Rubinisphaera margarita: one gene and its partner. The main gene of each other region encodes a partner of the protein of the gene in region 2 in a complex. Links are inferred from orthologs where the notes say so. Each region holds a gene or a part of one and is shown on either strand. Other genes may lie near its edges. The genes, in order: trxA and L1A08_RS15500.

The links.
Region 1: the proteins of L1A08_RS15500 (region 2) and trxA are in contact, whole or in part, in a crystal structure (PDB 1F6M), measured with the Escherichia coli proteins. The link is inferred for Rubinisphaera margarita from one-to-one orthologs.

The regions. Positions count from the first base shown.
Region 1 is NZ_JAKFGB010000015.1:220,802-230,099, reverse strand. The notes cover bases 2,907-5,786. They hold trxA (thioredoxin), read left to right. Parts: upstream 2,907-4,123; coding sequence 4,124-4,450; downstream 4,451-5,786. Other genes in these bases: L1A08_RS17220 (hypothetical protein), read left to right, coding at 4,537-5,786; L1A08_RS17230 (hypothetical protein), read right to left, coding at 2,945-3,916. In the rest of the region: L1A08_RS17245 (tetratricopeptide repeat protein), read left to right, coding at 1-341; L1A08_RS17240 (tetratricopeptide repeat protein), read left to right, coding at 390-1,613; purN (phosphoribosylglycinamide formyltransferase), read right to left, coding at 2,239-2,898; more of L1A08_RS17220, read left to right, coding at 5,787-6,069; L1A08_RS17215 (sigma-70 family RNA polymerase sigma factor), read right to left, coding at 6,177-6,803; L1A08_RS17210 (NAD+ synthase), read right to left, coding at 6,800-8,485; L1A08_RS17205 (endo-1,4-beta-xylanase), read right to left, coding at 8,545-9,298. UniProt on the Escherichia coli protein: Participates in various redox reactions through the reversible oxidation of its active center dithiol to a disulfide and catalyzes dithiol-disulfide exchange reactions.
Region 2 is NZ_JAKFGB010000014.1:650,917-660,106, reverse strand. Bases 3,381-6,152 are described here. They hold L1A08_RS15500 (NAD(P)/FAD-dependent oxidoreductase), read right to left. Parts: upstream 5,415-6,152; coding sequence 4,347-5,414; downstream 3,381-4,346. Other genes in these bases: L1A08_RS15495 (DUF1559 domain-containing protein), read right to left, coding at 5,605-6,152; L1A08_RS15505 (M24 family metallopeptidase), read right to left, coding at 3,381-4,119. In the rest of the region: L1A08_RS15520 (rhomboid family intramembrane serine protease), read left to right, coding at 31-810; L1A08_RS15515 (alpha/beta fold hydrolase), read right to left, coding at 798-1,721; L1A08_RS15510 (aminotransferase class I/II-fold pyridoxal phosphate-dependent enzyme), read right to left, coding at 1,718-2,929; more of L1A08_RS15505, read right to left, coding at 2,938-3,380; more of L1A08_RS15495, read right to left, coding at 6,153-6,564; cysS (cysteine--tRNA ligase), read left to right, coding at 6,917-8,434; L1A08_RS15485 (DinB family protein), read left to right, coding at 8,447-8,932.

The DNA of each region.
Region 1 (9,298 bases), on a different replicon or contig from region 2:
ATTATGCTGCGGAACGGGAACAAGCCGTTGCCCTGCAGAAGGCTGTGGAAGCCGACGAACTCGCATGGATTGAGGCCGGCAAGCCCGTTGACGACCTCTACCATAAGAAATGGCTGACAGATTCGTTACCGATCGCTTTTGTTCCCCACGCCGTCGAAACATCCGCAAAAATGCCTTCGCCAGAGGGTATGCAGCGGCTCGCATTCATAATCAACTCGCTCTTGATCGGCATTCCAGTTCTCTTTGTAGCCCTGATCGTCTGGCTCATCATACGAGGTCAACGGGAAACAAAACGCCGCAAGAATCGCAAACAGTCGGCCGCACCATTGCCCGCCGATTGATCTTTCTCAACGCCCGGTCCGCACTCATTCGCCAGGAGAGCATTGCCTATGAACCGGCTCAGAATTCCTTGTGACATCTGCTGTCTGACCGCGATCCTGCCGCTATTCATCGTTATTGCGATCGCGCCATCAGCTCACGCGTGTTTGTGGGATAACGACACGCTAGCTCAGGAGCGGGCGCGGATGCCGGGGGTGCATGAGGCGGTGATTGGTTTCTTTCCGGTGCATTCGCCCGCTTACGACGAGTGGCGGATCGGCGATCGCCTGCGGCGGCTGGACGAGTTGTCGGACGATGATCCCGCCCGATTGCCGCTTTACGATGACCTCGCCGTCAGTTACGACCGCCTGGAGCGTTCGCGCGAAGCGATCGAGATTATGGAACGGGCCCTCGCCATGGATCCCGATCGCTATGAAACGCTCGCCAACCTCGGCACGGTCCTTGTCCACGCCGGTCGCCTCGATGAAGGTCTCGTTCCTCTTCGACGAGCCCTGGAGATCAATCCTGACGCTCACTTCGGCCGCGAGCGGTATCAGATCCTCGTGATTGACTGGGCTCGACATTCGATGACGGAAGACGGCTGGATGCCGCCCGAGGAGTCGTTTGAGCTTTATCTCTCGTCGGTTAAGAACGGACAGACTGTCGTTGAGGGGGCCGATGCCGAATCGATTTCGTATGACGACGCTCGCGAAGCGATTGTCGGAATGCTCCGGTTCGGACGAGCCGACTCGCCAATTCTCCTTGCCGCACTGGGCTCGCTTCTGGAACGTGCCGTTGATGGGAAACCGACTCAGCAGCGACTGGCCGCTTACGCTTATCTCACGGCTGCCGAGGGGGCACGCGAAACCGGCTGGACCTACGCGGCCAAATACTACACGGAGCAGGCCAGGGACGCGATCCGCATGCAGGAGAACGTGCCGTGGGAGAAGCTCGAGGAAAACTATCGAACGGAACGCCCGCAGGCGCTGGAGTTGAGAGCGCTCGTCGCAGCCGACGAAGCCCAATGGATCGCTGCCGGGGAACCGGTCGACGAACGGTTCCAGGAAAAATGGCTGGTGGACGATCTCCCGGTTGCGCTGCAAACGGTTGACCACCGGGCATTCACCTGGGCTGAACTTGGACAGCTGCTTTTTCGGATCGTGACTGGGATCGCACTGCTTATCCTCGTGCTGTATCTGTTGTTGCACTATTCGCAGCGGAACCTGGACAACGAGAAGGTGAAGGGCGAATGGAAGCAGGCGATGGACGAACAAACGACCGATCGGCACCCGTAAGACAGGTTCGTCCTTGAATGCCCCATCGACGGGTGGCAGCGGTGGGCGAAGTGCGATTTGAGGTCTCGCGTCACAGAGCCCTGGATCGGCAGAGAAAGACTCCGTGTTTTTCACGGGCCTCAAACGGTGGCTTCGCCGCCCTGATCACCGAGCGATCAGAGCCATCCCGGGATTCTCGAATGACACACGTCAACTGAAGTGGATCCCGCGGTAGCCGGTAGCCTGATCATTTTCTGCACGTCGATACTTGTGATTCGTTCCCGTCAATTTCAGTCGGTGGCACAGACATTCCTGTCTGTGGACGAAAAACATGGCTGCGGAGTCGAGTCGTTGAGAACTCTCAATGAGTGGATCGACCGCGAACGAGATGAGCAATCGATTACGCACAGACAGGAATATCTGTGCCACCCCTTCGTAGGAGAATGCACCTGCCGTGTGCCAGGACTGACAGCCTTCCCATCGTACTTCAGATGACTGCACCACCTCTCAATTAGACGTCAAATCCCCCTTCTCCGACGGCTGCGCCGCCCCGAAAGAATCTTTCGGGGCCACCCCTTCGGCAGTTCAGGCCGGCTCTATTGCTCGATCAGATCACAATGGAACGCCCGGCAGGCGGGAGCGTGCCCTACAGCGGTTCCACGATCTCGACGCGGTGGTTTTCGACGCGGAGGCGGCCCTGGGCGAACAGTTCGATCGCTTCCGGGTAGGCTTCGCATTCTTCTCGGAAGACCTTGGCGGCGATCTCGGTCGGTGTGTCGTTGTAGGCGATCGATGTCACTCGTTGAACGATGATTGGGCCGTGGTCGTATTCGTTGTCGGCGAAGTGGACCGTGCAGCCGGCGATTTTCACGCCCCGCTGCCAGGCCGCTTCGTGCACGTGCGAGCCGTGGAAGCCCTTGCCGCAGAAGGCGGGAATCAACGAGGGATGAATATTCATCACACGATTGAGATAGTCGTCCGGAATGCGGAGCAGGCTGAGGAAGCCGCCGAGGATGACGAGATCGACCTGATGCTCGCGGCACAGGCCGAAGATCCGTTCGCTGAAGCTGGCGGTATCGGGAAACTCTTTCCGGGCGCAGACTTCGAGCGGCAGGCCGTGCTTCTCGGCTTTGCCGACGCCGCCACAGTCGGGACGCGAGGCGATCACCAGTGAGACATCTGCGGCGAGGGAACCGTTTCCGATCCGCGTCATGAAGTTGTCGAGCGTGGTGCCGCCGCCGGAGATGAGGACGGCCAGTCGAACCGGCCGTCCGAGCGGCTGCGAAGGGGGGTAAGTCTCGGTCATGAAACAGTCTTGCAGAGCAGTCAGAGGAGAGAGGGTGCGGAATGGATCAGCGTTTGGCGGAGCCTTTGGTGTCTGAGCCGAACGACTCCGGCGGCGTGGCGTTCAACTCTTCAAAAGGAGTCCGCTTCGATTCGCGGTCCAGCAACCATTGCTGATGCAGCGTGAGAGCGATGAACAAACTGAAGATCGCCAGGCCAACGCCAATCAGCAGGATGGTGATCCAGGAGTAGTCGGGCTTTGCCGCAGCGGGAGAGGTCCAGTCGATGCGATTGGCCATCAGCACCGGAGCGAACCGGCCGGTATCGCGGGCTTCATACGTATACATGCGATAGATATAACCGGTGACCGTGACATGATCGACCGCTTGTTCGCCGACCGGGAACCCTTCAGGCAGCTCGGTCGAGAGCACCACGGTGGGATTGGCCTGTGAATCGTCGGTGAAGAGCCAGGTTTCACAGAGTTGATCAATCGCGAAATCGTTCTTGCCGGCGTCACTGACGACCGCCCGCTGGATGTGGCCTGTCATGATAACCGGCCGCCCCTGGTAAGCCTGGGGGTCGAGATACATGTCGACATAAACGGGGAACTTCTCGACCGGCAGGTGCTTGTACTTCGACTGCTCCCACCGCTGCTTCAGGAATTCCTGAGCCGCCTCGCGGAGGGCCTGGGGATCGGCAGTGCGGGCATAAGCGAGGACGCGGTAGTAGAGTTCGTTTTCTTCGGGAAGGAATCCGGCCCGGCTCGTTTTGATGGGAACATCGCGAAGCCAGGGGCTGATGTCGTTGACAGAAACGCCGGACTGTGGAATTCCCGCAGGCGGCTCATCTTGCCCAGCCGGTGTCTCGAATGGGGAAGCCGACGGAGGTGGCGAGTCGAACGGAGATTGCGCGAACAGGGCGACTCCGGGAAGTGTCGACAGGCACAAACCGAGAATCACGGCCAGACACGGGGGGACGAGCGGGAGTGCTGCATGTCGTGCAGAATCTGCAATTCGCCTTCGCTGCCTGATTTCTCGCATGAAATGGGATCCTGTCGGGGTGAAAGCCCGGTCAGTCGGAGCGTCCGGGAGAACGTTGACACCTGACTGGTCAGACCTATAATACGGCATTGATCATCGGCCGTGACGTCTTTTTTCAGAGCGATCGGTCTGAATAAGCAAGTCCGTAAATCCGGTTCTGACAGGACCGAGAGAGACACAAATTTAATAAAGGATTGGACCAGAGTTATGGCCGGCAATGTGATCGAGTTTACCGACGACAATTTCCAAACGGAAGTATTGCAGGGCGATCAGACCGTTCTCGTCGATTTCTGGGCCCCGTGGTGCGGCCCCTGCAAAATGCTGACCCCGACCATCGAAGAGCTGGCCGATCAGTACAAGGGCAAGGCCCGGATCGGCAAGTTGAACACGGATGACAACCCGAACATCGCTTCCGAGCACGGCATCAGCGCCATCCCGACCCTGATGATCTTCAAGGAAGGCGAACTGGTCGAACGACTGACCGGCGTGGTGCCCAAAGAGCAACTTGCAGCAACTCTGGAAAAGCATCTATAATCGGCTCGCGGCGAACGTCGCCGATACGACCGATATGAGCAGCGTCTGACGCTGTGAAGTGATACACGCAGGGAAGGGAGTCCCACGTGAGCCACGAGTCTGAATCAAACGCGCGCCGATCCCTCCCGGGGTCGGCGTCGTCTGTTCCCGGCCAGGAATCCAGCGAATCGACCGCCTCTGCCGCTGCGCGGTCGTCGGAGCATTCCTCCATTCGTCCCGCCGCCAGCCCTGCGCTGCCCGCCGGAGGCCGCCCCGCTGATCCGCTTCTCGCCGATGCGGGCCGCATTTTCGACCAGCTGCGTCTGCGCCTGGCCGAGCTGGAGCACCAGGAATCACAACTCAACGAAAAGTCGGACGAACTGACCGAGCGTCAGACGAGATTTTCCAAATGGGTTGAGCAAACCAAACTCGACCTCGCTCAGCGGGAAACCGAAGTCACCGAGCGGGAAGAAGCGGTCTCGGATCGTGAGCAGAACGTGTCGGCGGAAAGTCGGCTCGTCGAGCAGGACCGCGAATCGGTCGACAACGAACGAGCCGCTCTGGATCGCGAAAAACGCAGCTACGAAGAGCACGTCCGCGAAACCGAAGCGGAGCTGGAGCATCTTCGCACTTCGCGGCTCGAAGAGATCTCCCGCGTTCAGAACGAAGCCGATCAACTGCTCGCCACGAAGCGGGAAGAGTTCGAAGAGTTCTGCCGCGTTCAGCTCGAAGAAATCAGCCAGCAGCAGAACCAGGCGACCCGTCGGCTACGTCTGCAGGAAGATCACCTCGAACGACTGCGGAATCAGTTCGAGCAGCGGAGGCATCAGGCACAGCTCGAAGCTCAACAGACTCAGCAGTCGCTACAGACTTTCTCCGAACAGAACCGCCGGTTGCGGCAGCAGCTCGGTCGTGCCCGGCAGTTGCTGGACGAACGGGCCGACAGCCTGTTCCGCGAAGAGCGAGCCGTTCGCGAACAACTGGACGAAGAGTCGGCCGCCCTCGAAGCGCAGAGGAACGAACTGGAACGAGAAGGAGCCGAGTGGCTGGTGTATCGCAGTCAGTTGGAACAGCGACTCGACGAACAGCAGTCTCTGGTCAACCGGCAACAGGAGTTCGTGCTTCATCAGCAGGAACGTCTGCAGAAGGTCCGACTCGAAATCGAAGACACGCACCGCGACACGCTTTTACTGCGACTTCAGACCGAAGCCCTTCGCAGCGAGATCGCCGCCGAGCAGGACGATGCCTTCGATGAAGCGCGGCTCGAGTCCATCCGTGAACAGTTGAGTGAAGAGTTCGACTCGGCTCGACAGACGCTGGAAGCCGCCTCGGAAGCTCTGCAAAACGATTTCACCGAGCTCCGCAGCCGTTATCAGGAAACGCGTTCCCTTGAGGCGTCGACACGAAAGTGGATCCACGAGAGCCTCATCAAGTGGGAACACCATCGCACGCTGGCCGATCAGGAACGGACCCGTGTCCAGTCGGCTCGCCGCGAATGGGAAGCCGCCCAGAGGAAACGCAGCAGCGAACGCCGCGAAACCGAACGCGTCATCCGCGACCTGCTGGAACAGATCGAAGACCTGCAGCAGTCCACTCCCGCGCCGGAAGCCTTCGAAGACGATCGCAACCTGGCCGCGTAACGCTCGCTCGCGGGTTTGGTTCTCAACCTGAAGTGTGAAGGAAAGTGGTCTGTCGCGAGTCTCTCGTTCACGCTTCGAGTTGGGGCTCGGTTGCCTTCGTTTCGCACTTACGGCTGGAGGCCGAGGTCGGTGAGGGAATCCATAATGCCCTTGAGTTTCTTCAGGGCGCGGATATAGCGGATGCTGGCTGCTTTGACGGAGATGTCGAGGGTCTGGGCCACTTCGTTGTTCGAAAGATCCTCGAAGTGTCGCAACGCAAGCACTTCGCGATCGGTCGCTTCCATCTGCTCGAGGGCCTGCATCAGCCGGGCGTTCATCTCGTCCCGCTTCAGAGACATGCTCGGCGAACTGACCTGCGAGATCAGATGCCCGGCGATACATCCGGAAGTTCCGGGATCGGTCCGGTCAGCGCGCACCTCGCGTTGAATATCGCGGCCCGCGGCCTGAACGTGCTTGCGATGCAAATCAATCAGGGTCTGCTGCACCACGAGGCGCAGCCAGACGAAGACGGACTGAGCCGAGGTCGTATCGCAGTGTTCGATCCGCTGAGCCGCGGCGAGATAGGCGTCCTGCAGCACATCGTCGATATCGAGCCGCGTCGACAGTTGCGGCGAAAGGCGGAACGAAACGATCCGTTCCAGTCGCGGACGGTACTCCGCGAAGCACTGAGACAGCGCCGCTTCACTCCCATTCCGAAGGTCGGGCAGCCAATGGGGTTCCTGGTCTTCGGTCATCGAGCGTCTCCGGAGTCTGCTCCGGGAGGAGATGTGTACCGCGCGGCCATCGGCATGCGACGCCCGCTGCCAAAGGCGCGGCGAGTCAGCTTGATTCCCGGGGGCATCTGGCGACGCTTGAACTCATTCTGATCGAGCTTGCGGAGCACCCATTTCACCACGTCTTCGGGGTAATGCCGAGACACATCGTGCAGCGACAATTCCTTCTCGACAAGCAGTTCAAGAATGCCATCGAGAATGTCGTAGGGAGGCAAAGAGTCCTGATCGAACTGATTGGGTGCGAGTTCCGCACTCGGGGCCTTGGTGATGATGTGATCGGGAATCAATTCCCGACCGGCTCGTTCGTTGGCGAATCGGGCCAGTGCATAGACATCGCGTTTGAGCACATCGCTCAACACAGCGAACCCGCCCGCCATGTCTCCATACAGGGTGCAGTAGCCGACCGCGAGTTCGCTCTTGTTTCCAGTCGCCAGCGGCAGCCAGCCACGAGCATTGCTGCGGATCATGACCATGGCGCCGCGGATACGGGCCTGAAGGTTTTGATCGGGCAGTCCGCCCGGGTCTTTCGCCAGATCGTCCTGCACGCAGACCGTTCTTTCGTAGGCTTTGTGAACCTCATCGATCGGCACCTTGATCGCTTCGATTCCAAGGTTGCGAGCCAGTGCTTCCGAGTCATCGACGCTGTGTCCGCTGCTGTAGCGAGACGGCATCATCAGCGTATGCACGTGCTGCGGTCCGAACGCTTCGGCGGCCAGCAAACTGGCAACAGCGGAATCAATTCCGCCGGACAGCCCGAGCACACATTCCTTGAACCCGGACTTCCGAGCGTAGTCCTGCAGCCCGAGGACCAGAGCATGAAACAACTGCTCGGTTCGAGGAAGAGTCGTATCGCCGAGCGACTCCGTCAGCGATTCGAGGTCGACGGTCTCGACAAGCTCCACGAACGATTTTGACTGATGAACGACCTCTGCACTCGCGTTGAGCACAAAGCTGCCGCCGTCGAAGACCAGATCATCGTTGCCGCCGATCTGATTCACGAAAACAGCCGGGACGCCACCACGCCGGCAGTGATCCTGCATCAGCTGATGTCGCCGCCCCTGCTTTCCGACTTCGAACGGACTGGCCGAAAGGTTGATCAGCAGTTCCGCGCCCCGGTCCATCAGCCGCTGGACCGGATCGAACTCGCACAGTTGCCGCTCGTGATAGAACGTTTCCGGCTGGCCGTACCAGGCGTCCTCACAAATATGAACGCCCAGCTTGCGCCCCTTGAACTCCACATGCTCGACATCTTCGGCTGGCCGGAAGTAGCGGCGCTCGTCGAAGACGTCGTAATTTGGCAGCAGCGTCTTGGCGATCGTTTTCTGGATCTCACACTCATGGAGCAGACTGGCGGCATTGGCACAACGGCCACCCGGCTGGTCGCGGTGTGTCGGGTGCCCGACAAGCACGGCGAGATCGCGGGGCAACTGCTTCGCCAGATATTCAACCGCTTCATCGCAGGCGGCCACGAAACCGGATCGCAGCAGCAGATCCTTCGGGGGATAACCACAGACCACGAGTTCGGCACAGACCATCAGTTCGGCCTGCTGTTCGGCGGCCTGGCGGGCAGCCTCAAGGATTTTGGCGCAGTTTCCCTGAAGATCGCCGACGGTTGGATTCAGCTGGGCGATGGCAATTCGCATCAGACTTGGACGTTCAGATTAGAGTCAGGAAGCAGATTGAGTACGCGGCCGGGTGCTGGTTACTCGGGACGCCGATGCTCTTTCAGGCGATCCCAGGCGATTTTGGGTTCCCCATCGGCGTTGAACAGTCCGGCATGAGGAAAGCGATGGGGGTAGGCATCGTTGAGGTGTGGCCAGAAGATCCCGACGACCGGTTGCTTGGCCATCAGCAGCGACACGAAATCACTGAACCACTCCGCCTGATGCTCCTGCGACCAGGGCTTTCCATCCTGCAGATCATCGACCTTGATTTCAAGTCCTGCCTGCGGATCCTTGTCCGCTCGCGACGGGCATGCCACAGTCACATGCAACGGGACGCCGAAGCTTCCCCAGCTGTCGATGAGCCGGGAAAAACGCAGCAGACGTCGGGCATCGTTGCGGCCGGGTTCGTAGCCGATCGCCAACTCAAGATTGATTCCCGCCAACCCCATTCCTGATCGCAACAGGGCATCGACCACATGCCAGGGGGTGAGCCGATGCTTGCCCCGGGCCTGATAATCGCCCCAGGGACGGTCGATTCGGATAAAGACGCGAGAGTCGCCATCGACCTGCCGGGCGACATCGATCATGCGTCCCGTCAGAGCCAGGAGATTGTCTTCGGTGTAACCAAACAGTCCACCGGTGTTGACTCTTGCGGTCACTTCCCACGTGCGGATTTTTCCGGTGTATCGCGTCACCACGGTTTCGACATAATCGCTGAGGAAGCTCTGCAGGTTGAGAATATCGTGCTTCCAGTTGGCGACCCAGTTGGGAAGTCCGTTCTCCTGAAAATCG
Region 2 (9,190 bases):
CAAATCCTGCCTTGAAAGCACTCCGACACCATGATTCCACTTCACGATACCGTGCCTTCCCGAAGCACTCCGTTCATTAACTATCTGCTGATCATCATCTGTGCGGTCGTCTTTTTTCAGCAGATCACGGGAGAGGGATCCGGCACCAATCTGGTGGAACGTTATGGGATGATTCCCGCCAGGCTGATCAATCCGGGAGCGGAAGTCACCCTTGAAGAGTACCAGCCGGCTCCCGGCGGACGGCCGGGCGAATATGAGATCGTCTCCCGACCTGCCGCTCCTTCAGCCGTTCCTCCGATTCTCACGTTGATCACGTGCATGTTTCTCCACGGCGGCTGGATGCACTTCCTGGGCAACATGCTGTTCCTGTTTATCTTCGGAGACAACGTGGAAGACTGCTTTGGACACTTCGGCTATCTGCTGTTCTATCTGGGAACGGGGGTCCTGGCCGGACTGGCGCACTTCGCAAGCATGCCGGGGTCCACCATGCCGACCATTGGAGCCAGCGGGGCCATTGCGGGAGTGATGGGAGGCTATTTTGTGCTCTATCCGCACTCGAAAGTGGTGGCCCTGGTGCCCCTTTTTATCATCTTCTTCACCGTACGGCTGCCCGCGCAGGTATTTCTGGGGATCTGGATTCTGTTCCAGTTGCTGCAGGGCTCGTTTGCTCCGGGAGGAACCGAAGCCAGTGGCGTCGCCTGGTGGGCCCATATCGGCGGTTTCGCAGCTGGATTCATTGTGGTCGTCGTTCTGAAGAACGCCCACCTCATCCGCCAGCCGATCCCCGAGCCACCAACTTATGAGTTCTGATCGAGAAACTGCCGAATCGCCGCAGTGAGATCGTCGGGACGCTCTTCGAACAGATAGTGTCCAGCTGTCGGAAATTCAACCGCCTGCGCGGATGGGAAGCGTGTCTGGAACTCCCGGAGAAAATGGGGCGTGAAGCACCAGTCCTTCATGCCCCAGGGCAGCAGCATCGGCTTCCCCTTGAGACGCTCTAGATTCTCTTCGATCTCGACAAGAGCCCGGTAACTCGGATGCGTCGGACGGAGTGGGATGTCCTTCACGAATTTGTCGACGGCAATCCGATCGTTCCACGATTCGTACGGCAGCAGGTAGCCCTTCTTGATCCGCTCCGGCAATGGTGATGCTTCGTTAACCGCCATTCGGACGGCGGCTCCCGCAAAGAGATTCAGCCCGCGAACGCCAACCGTACCAAGCAGCGGCGTGCGACAGACAGCGATGCGAAGCGGAATCCGTTTGGATCGGAAGGCCGCCGTATTCATGAGCACGAGTCGCGAGAACTGATCCGGCGTCCGACCAGCAGCCCCGCAGCCAATCGCTCCTCCCCAGTCATGAGCGATCAACGTGATGTTCCGTAACTGCAGCGATTCAATGAGCTTCTGCAGACGATCGACGTGCTGACTGAGGTGATAGGCTCGAAGCTGCGGCTTGTCCGACAGTCCACAGCCGAGATGATCAATCGCGACGCAGCGATATTCCGGCGACAGCTGCTTGATCAGATTCCGCCAGGCGAAACTCCACGTCGGGTTGCCATGCACGAACAGCAGAACCGGTCCCTGCCCTTCGTCGATGTAGTGGATGTTCCCGAATTCCGTTTGCAGAAACCGCGAGGCGAACGGATATTCGTCGGCCAGTCCGGCTTTGCTGATTGCAGGATGGACATCCTGATCGGTGAGAGACGTTTGGTTGTCAGTCATACGTGCGATGTTTCGTGAAGTTTCAACAGGACCTGCGTCAGTTCATTCAGCACATCCGGCGAGTGAACCGAGCTGAGTGAGATGCGCAGTCGGGCGGTGTTGTGAGGGACAGTTGGAGGGCGAATCGCTCCAACAAGAAATCCGGCGACTTCCAGTTCGCTGGCCCAGTTCATTGTGCGGTCAGGATCTTCCAGAACAACCGAAACAATAGGAGAATCGGAATCGCCCAGAAGCGTGAGGCCGGCATCTCTGAGAGTCTGTCTGAACTCGACTGAGCTTTTACGCAGGCGACTGCAGCGGTCGGGATCGTCCTGAAGGATTCGAATGGCCGCCGCAGCGCCTCCACAGGCGGCAACGGACAATCCGGTCGAGAACATCAGCGGCCGGGCGGTATTCCACAGCAGCTGAATGAGGGCGGCGGAACCGGCGACGAATCCTCCCTGGGACCCGAGCGACTTGCTGAGTGTGCCGACTCGCACAGCGATTCGACGGTTGATCAGATCGGCGTCGCAATGGCCCGACTCCCGAAGCTCCGTCACCGCTCCCTGTCCGGTCGAGCCATACACGCCGGTCGCGTGGGCTTCGTCGCAGATGATTGTGGCGTCGTACTGCTCCGCCAGTTCAACGAGCCGAGCCAGCGGAGCCAGAACGCCGTCCATACCGAAGACCGTCTCGGTAACGATCCAGCGTCGTCCCTGGTGTGACTGAAACTTCTGCAGCTGCCGTTCGAGGGCATCGAGTTCCGAGTGCCGAAACACCCGCAGCGATCCCCCCGAGAGCCGGCAGCCATCGATCAAACAGGCGTGGTTGAGCCGATCGCAGAAGACGAGATCGCCCGGTTTGACCAGAGCGGCAATCGCTCCCTGACAGGCCGCGTAACCCGACGAACAGAGCAGGACATCTTCGACCGCTTCGAAGGTGGCCAGTTGATCGCGAAGGGCCTGATGAGCCGGCGTCCATCCGGAAATCAACACGCTGGCACGGGCTCCAAGACCGTGCGTGCGAGTCGACTCACACGCCGCGGCAATCACTTCGCGATGGTTGGCCAGGCCGTGATAGTCGTTGCTGGAAAAGTCCCAGAGTTCGCGACCATTCAGTCGGCAGCGCCCTTCACCAAGTGGTTCGACCAGCCGACGTTTCCGCAGCAATCCTTCGGTTTGGATTGTCGCCAGCTGACGTTGGACAAATTCGGAAAAGGGTTCGGCCACGGAAAGGATCAGGTCAGGGAGATTTCATGATCACTCAACCGTTCGTAACCGGTTTCGGTGATCAGATAGTTGTGTTCGATCCGCATACCGCCGACACCTTCTTCGTACGCCCCCGGTTCCAGCGTGACAACGTCGCCAGCCTGCAGCGTGTCGGTGCTTTCCGGAACGAGGATCGGGGCTTCAGGATGCCCGAGCCCGAGGCCGTGACCGGCGTGATGAGTGAAGATGTCGCCCTTGCCGGCATCGAGATACGGCTGCTTGACGGCTTTGTAAACGTCGGCGCACTTCACACCGGCTTTGAGCATTTCTTCCCCGGCCTTCATCCCGGCCGAGCAGAGCTCGAAGAACTTGCTTTGCTCGTCAGTCGGAATCGTCACCGCCAGCGTGTTGGTGAAGTCGCTGCGATAGCCACAGAGGACAACCGAGTAGTCGAGCACGAACAGGTCACCGGACTGCAGTTTGTAATCAGTCGGCAGTCCGCCCTGTTTCGGATTCTTCGTGGTGCAGGCGCGGAAGTCGCCGTAAACGAGTCCCGGTCGACCAGCAGCAGCCAAAGCGGCCTCCTGAACCTGGCGATACATCTCGAACTCGGTGACACCTTCGCCGATGACCTCGCGAGCCCGCTTCTGACCGGCGGCGCCGGCTTTCATGCAGACCTTCATCAGTTCGATTTCGTCGGCGTGCTTACTGCGACGCAGAGAGCGGATGGTCGTTCCGAGATCGAGCGACGTGGTTTTGTGCTTGCCGCCGTCTTCTTTCGAGACCGAATGCGATTCGTGACCGGCGGCCAGAATTTCCCATGCCCCCACGGGCAGCCATTCCGCTTCGACCGAACCGGGTTTGCCCAGCAGTCGCTCAGCCACGGTTTTCACCGCGTTAAACAGGGCGTGGTCTCGATTGATGACCGAATGCTTGTGATCGTACCAGCCTTCGACGACTTCTTCGTCGACAAACGCCTGAGCGGAAGCCGATCGAATTGAGAAGTTATCGCCCAGCAGAGTCGCCTTCTCGCCGTCGCGTTCGAGCAAAAGAAGGCATCGCTCGCCCAGTGAGAAACTAAGCGGCTGAACCATGAAGTTCGACAGATACTGCACGTGCCGGGGATCGGCAATGAGCAGCCATTCCAGATGATCGGGAACTTGGGACCAGAGCAGCGAACGGCGTTTCTTGCAGCCTTCTTCGGTCAGCATGAGGAATTCACTTCCTGTCGAGAGGATTCACAGGTTCTTGATGTCACGTTTGCCCATTGTGCACAGACAGGAAGGTCTATGCCACCCTGCCGGTGGGCCGAGATTCGGACCACAAGCCTGGGGGGGCGATGCCCATGTTTGTTTAGGCAGGCAGTTGTATCTCAGCGTCCGATACCAACATGCCCACGCGAGCGTGGGCATGGCACCCGTCGATGGTCAGATCTGGATCAATGATGGCCCTGGGCGGCGAGCCAGCGTTCGGCGTCGAGAGCCGCCATACAGCCGCTGCCGGCGGCGCTGATGGCCTGTTTGTAGTAGTCATCGGCCACGTCTCCGGCGGCGAAAACGCCTTCAACGCTGGTGTTCGTGCGGAACGGCACGGTCCATTTGATGTATTTGTTAGGATGCGTTTCGACCTGACCGTCGAGGAAATCGGTGTTCGGCGTATGGCCGATCGCGGCGAAGTAGCCGGTCACATCGAGCTCTTCGGTCTGGCTCTCATCGACCGTGCTGCGAATCCGCACCCCGGTCACGCCCTGCTTCTCATCGCCGAGAACTTCATCGATCACCGTGTTCCATTTGACGTTGATCTTCTCGTTCGACAGAGCCCGTTCGACCATGATCTTGCTGGCTCGGAACTCATCACGGCGGTGCACGATGTAAACCGTTGAGGCGAACTTCGTGAGAAAGGTCGCTTCCTCCATGGCCGAATCACCGCCGCCGACGACGACAAGTGGCTTGTTTCGGAACCGCGGGAGGGCACCGTCACAGACAGCACAGGCGGAAACCCCCAGGTTTTTGAAGCGGTCTTCCGACTCCAGACCGAGATAATTCGCGCGGGCTCCGGTGGCGATGATGATCGTGTGCGCCTGGAATTCCTTGCCCTGCAGTGTTTTCAAGGTGAAAGGCCGCTGCGACAGATCGCAGGAAACAACATCATCGGTGATGACTTCGGTGCCGAAGTTTGTCGCCTGCTTCCGCATCAGTTCCATCAGTTCCGGACCGCTGACGCCCTTCTTGTGGTGGGTCGACTTGAGTTCTTCGGCCTTGCGTTCGTCGAAGGCGGTTTCAAAGTAGCCGGTCAGATCGCCAGCCGGAAACCCTGCGAAGTTCTCGACTTCGGTCGTCAGAGCGAGCTGACCGAGCGGAAGTGTCCCTTTGACCCGGTTGTCTTCGGTGAAGGCTCCCTCGAAGACGAGCGGCTCGAGATTGGCGCGGGAGGTGTAAATTGCCGCCGACCAGGCCGCCGGACCGGAGCCGATGATGATGACTTTGCGGATATTCTGATCAGCCATGAGGGCAGTCCTTGTAACTCAATGCAGCCGGAGGGTTCACGTATTTTTACGGACGATAGTACGAACGGCTTCTCGCGGCAACTGACGCTGCGGCGCCTTGGTCAAAACGACGCGGACACGTTCGCCGGTCTCAAAATAAAAACAGGGCAGCGACGAATCGCTACCCTGTTTCGGAGAACTGTCAGGCGACTTAGAACTCGCCGATCACCTCGCCGTCCTGCCGATTGAGCAGGAACTCGTAGGTGCTGTTCGCGGTCTGATCCCGGTTGTGATCGATATTCTCCGAGATGAAGCGGACCGAACCATCAGCCAGAACGAACTGAGCTCCGCCCTGGTGCTGACTGCTGAAGCCCTTCACGAAATCCCAGCCAGTGACCTGGCCGTTGATATTCACGTGACCAGTGCCGCAGTTGTCGTAACCGAAATCGTTTTCGTGAGTCGCGGCAATGGTGCCGGCCCAGACTCCAGCCGAAGCGTTGACGCCGGAACGCTCGTATCGACGTTCACCGACCATAATCGTGTTGCTGGTTCCATCCGTAATGTCCCGCATCTGCACCTTGCTGTGCTTCCAGAACATGCCGGAGGGATTGTGCGACGGGCTGGTATCGCCATTGTCACGGTTCGTGAAATCGTGATCGTTGGCGGCCATGTAGTTCGACTTGGCAGCTTCCCAGCCATCGTTGGTGAAGCGGTTCCACATCGAGCCATTATCCAGCGGCGAACCGACGTCAGAAGGACACATATAGGTGTTGATCACCGTGCGGACTTCCGTCTGTCGGTCGAAGGGCTTGCTGCCTTCACCGATGCCGGCGGCGTCATACAGAGCGGGCTGTTCCACGAACGGCAGAATAAAGGCCTGCCAGCCCCAGCCGGGCCAGCAACTTGCGGCACATGCAGTGGCATGGTTGGCGGATCCCTGAGCGTTCACCGGTTGAACGATGAGCGGGGGGAAAGCGCTGTGGGTATCGTGATAGTTATGCAGAGCCAGGCCAATCTGCTTGAGATTGTTCTTGCAGCTGCTGCGGCGAGCGGCTTCGCGGGCCTGTTGAACAGCCGGAAGGAGCAGCGCCACCAGAATCGCGATGATAGCGATAACAACGAGAAGTTCGATCAGCGTAAAGCCACGCCGATCACGAAGCGACAGATTCATTGAGTCTCCAGAATAGCAATAAAGGTTGGCCCGTTAACTTGGGGGAAGCAAAGGGGGGTGGAATTCTAAGCAGGAGCCTTTAGATTTCAAGGCTTGCAGATATCGTTATTCATAAACAGGACGTTTAGTCACGGCTACACTTAGCCACACCACAAAGTTGGTCTTGTCGTGAAACTGCTTTAATGAACGCCCGTGCCAATCCTGGGACTGCTACGGCCTTCACGGTCGGCGGGGGATTTCTTCGTTCGTCACCGGCTGAAAACTGCTCTTTTCAAGCCCGCCAAAATCCATCAGATTACGAATCGTACCTGTATTCTGTAGATCACCGCGTTGCGTAGGGAAGCTCTGTCCGATGGCGATCCGTTTTTACAACAGTCTCAATCACCAGACCGAGGAATTTCAGCCACTCGAGCCGGGAACGGTTCGCATGTATTCCTGCGGTCCGACCGTTTACGACTTCGCCCATATCGGGAATTTCCGCTCGTTCCTGTTTGCGGATTTGATCCGTCGCTTCCTCGAAGTGATCGGCAACGATGTCATTCATGTCATGAACATTACCGATGTCGGCCATATGACCGACGATCAGGTGGCCGATGGCGGTGGCGAAGACAAGATGGAAGCCGCGGCCAAGCGTCTGAAAGAAGACAAGAAGTCCGGCCGGGTCCCCGACGGAGCCATCGAAAATCCGGACGACCCCTATCAGGTCGCCGACTTCTTCACGAAAGCGTTCCTGGAAGATGCCCGGAAGCTCGGCCTGAAGATTGCCTTCGAGTATCCCCAGCGGATTCCGCACGCGACCAACAACATCACCGAGATGCAGGAGATGATCTCCCAGCTGATCGAAAACGGTCACGCCTACGTCGGCACCGACGGAGCCGTCTATTACAGCGTCGAATCGTTCCCGAAGTATGGTTCACTCAGCGGTAACACGCTGGAGCAACTTCGCGAAGGTTCGGGCGGACGGGTTCAGGAAACCGATCAGGCGGCCAAACGACACCCGGCCGACTTCCTGCTCTGGAAGCCGGATCAGAGTCACATTATGAAATGGGATTCTCCCTGGGGTACCGGTTATCCGGGCTGGCATATCGAATGTTCGGTCATGGCTCGCAAATTACTCGGCCGCGAAGTGATCGATATCCATACCGGGGGCGAAGACCTCATCTTCCCGCACCACGAATGCGAGATCGCCCAGAGCTGCGGAGCTTCCGGCAAAGACTACTTCGCCCGCTTCTGGATGCATGCCCGCTTCCTGATGGTCGAGGGGGAGAAGATGTCGAAAAGTAAAGGCAACTTCTACACCGTTCGCGACGTTCTCGGCGGCAAGGTCACCGGCCGCGAAGTTCACCCAGCGGTCCTGCGTTACGAGTTGCTCCGCTCGCACTACGGCAGCAATATGAACTTCACCGAGAAGGGACTCAAGGACTCGGCAACTGCTGTCCGGAAGCTGAACGAATTCAACAAGATGCTGGAGGCGAAGACCGGCGGGGAAGCAGCCGAAGTCGATAACAGCCATCCGGTGCTCGCTGATTTCCTGAATGCCCTTTCAGACAACCTGAATATCTCCGGCGCACTCGGCGTGCTGTTCCCCTGGATGTCCGGTTCGCATGACAATCCGCAGGAATCGCTGGCGGTCTTGAGAACCATCAACCGGATTCTGGACGTCGCTCCGATGGAACACGCCGCTGACCTCGAAGAGGAAGGCGGTGGAGACGACGGTTTCGACGTGAAAGCCCTCTGCAAAGGCATCGACGACGCCCGCGCCAGCAAGGACTATGCGAAAGCCGACGAGATCCGCAATCAACTCCAGGATGCCGGCTACGAAGTTCGCAACTCGCCGGAAGGAACCGTGGCCACGCGTCAGCTGGCGTAGACAGGTCGGATTATGGATCTGCTGGATCGTTTGCTGGGACACGACGCGTCGACAACGCGTCAGTTCCTCGATATCGCAAGCGGACTTTCCAGAGACCAGCTCGAACGAGAGTTCGATTGCGGACATCGCACCGTGCGGGCGACGCTCGAACATATCGTCTGGAACGTGGAATGCTGGCTCGATCTGATGCAGCAACGTCCGGTTCGTGATCACATCGTTCGCGGACCGTCGATCGAGGACCTGCTCCAACGTTATGAAACGGCTAGCGGAGAGTTGTTCGCATTCTCTCGTCGAATTGTCGACGACGGAATGCTCGATTCCACGTATCTCGACACGCTCGATGAACCGCCACAGCCAAAAACGTATGGCGGAACGATTCTGCATCTGGCCACTCATGGCATGCACCATCGAGCCCAGTTGCGGCTGATGTACCGCTTACTCGGCCTTCAGAACCTGCCTGAAGGGGATGCTCTGAGTTGGGAGCGGTTGCAGCTTTAGCCCCTCCCAAACGAAAAACGACCGGAACAGACATCGCCTGGCCGGTCGCTTTTTGTTGGAATCCCCGCATATCGTCGCTTAGAGCATTTGACGCTTCTCCTGCAGACGAATTTTGATTTTGCTTTAGCGGCAGCCACAGCTGCGGCATGAGCGACAGCTTCGGCAGCTGCGACAGGAACGACAACTCCGACAGCTGCTGCAACACCGGCCCTGCGGGGTCTGCTTGGCAGAACGCAGCTTGCCGACTTCTTTGACCAT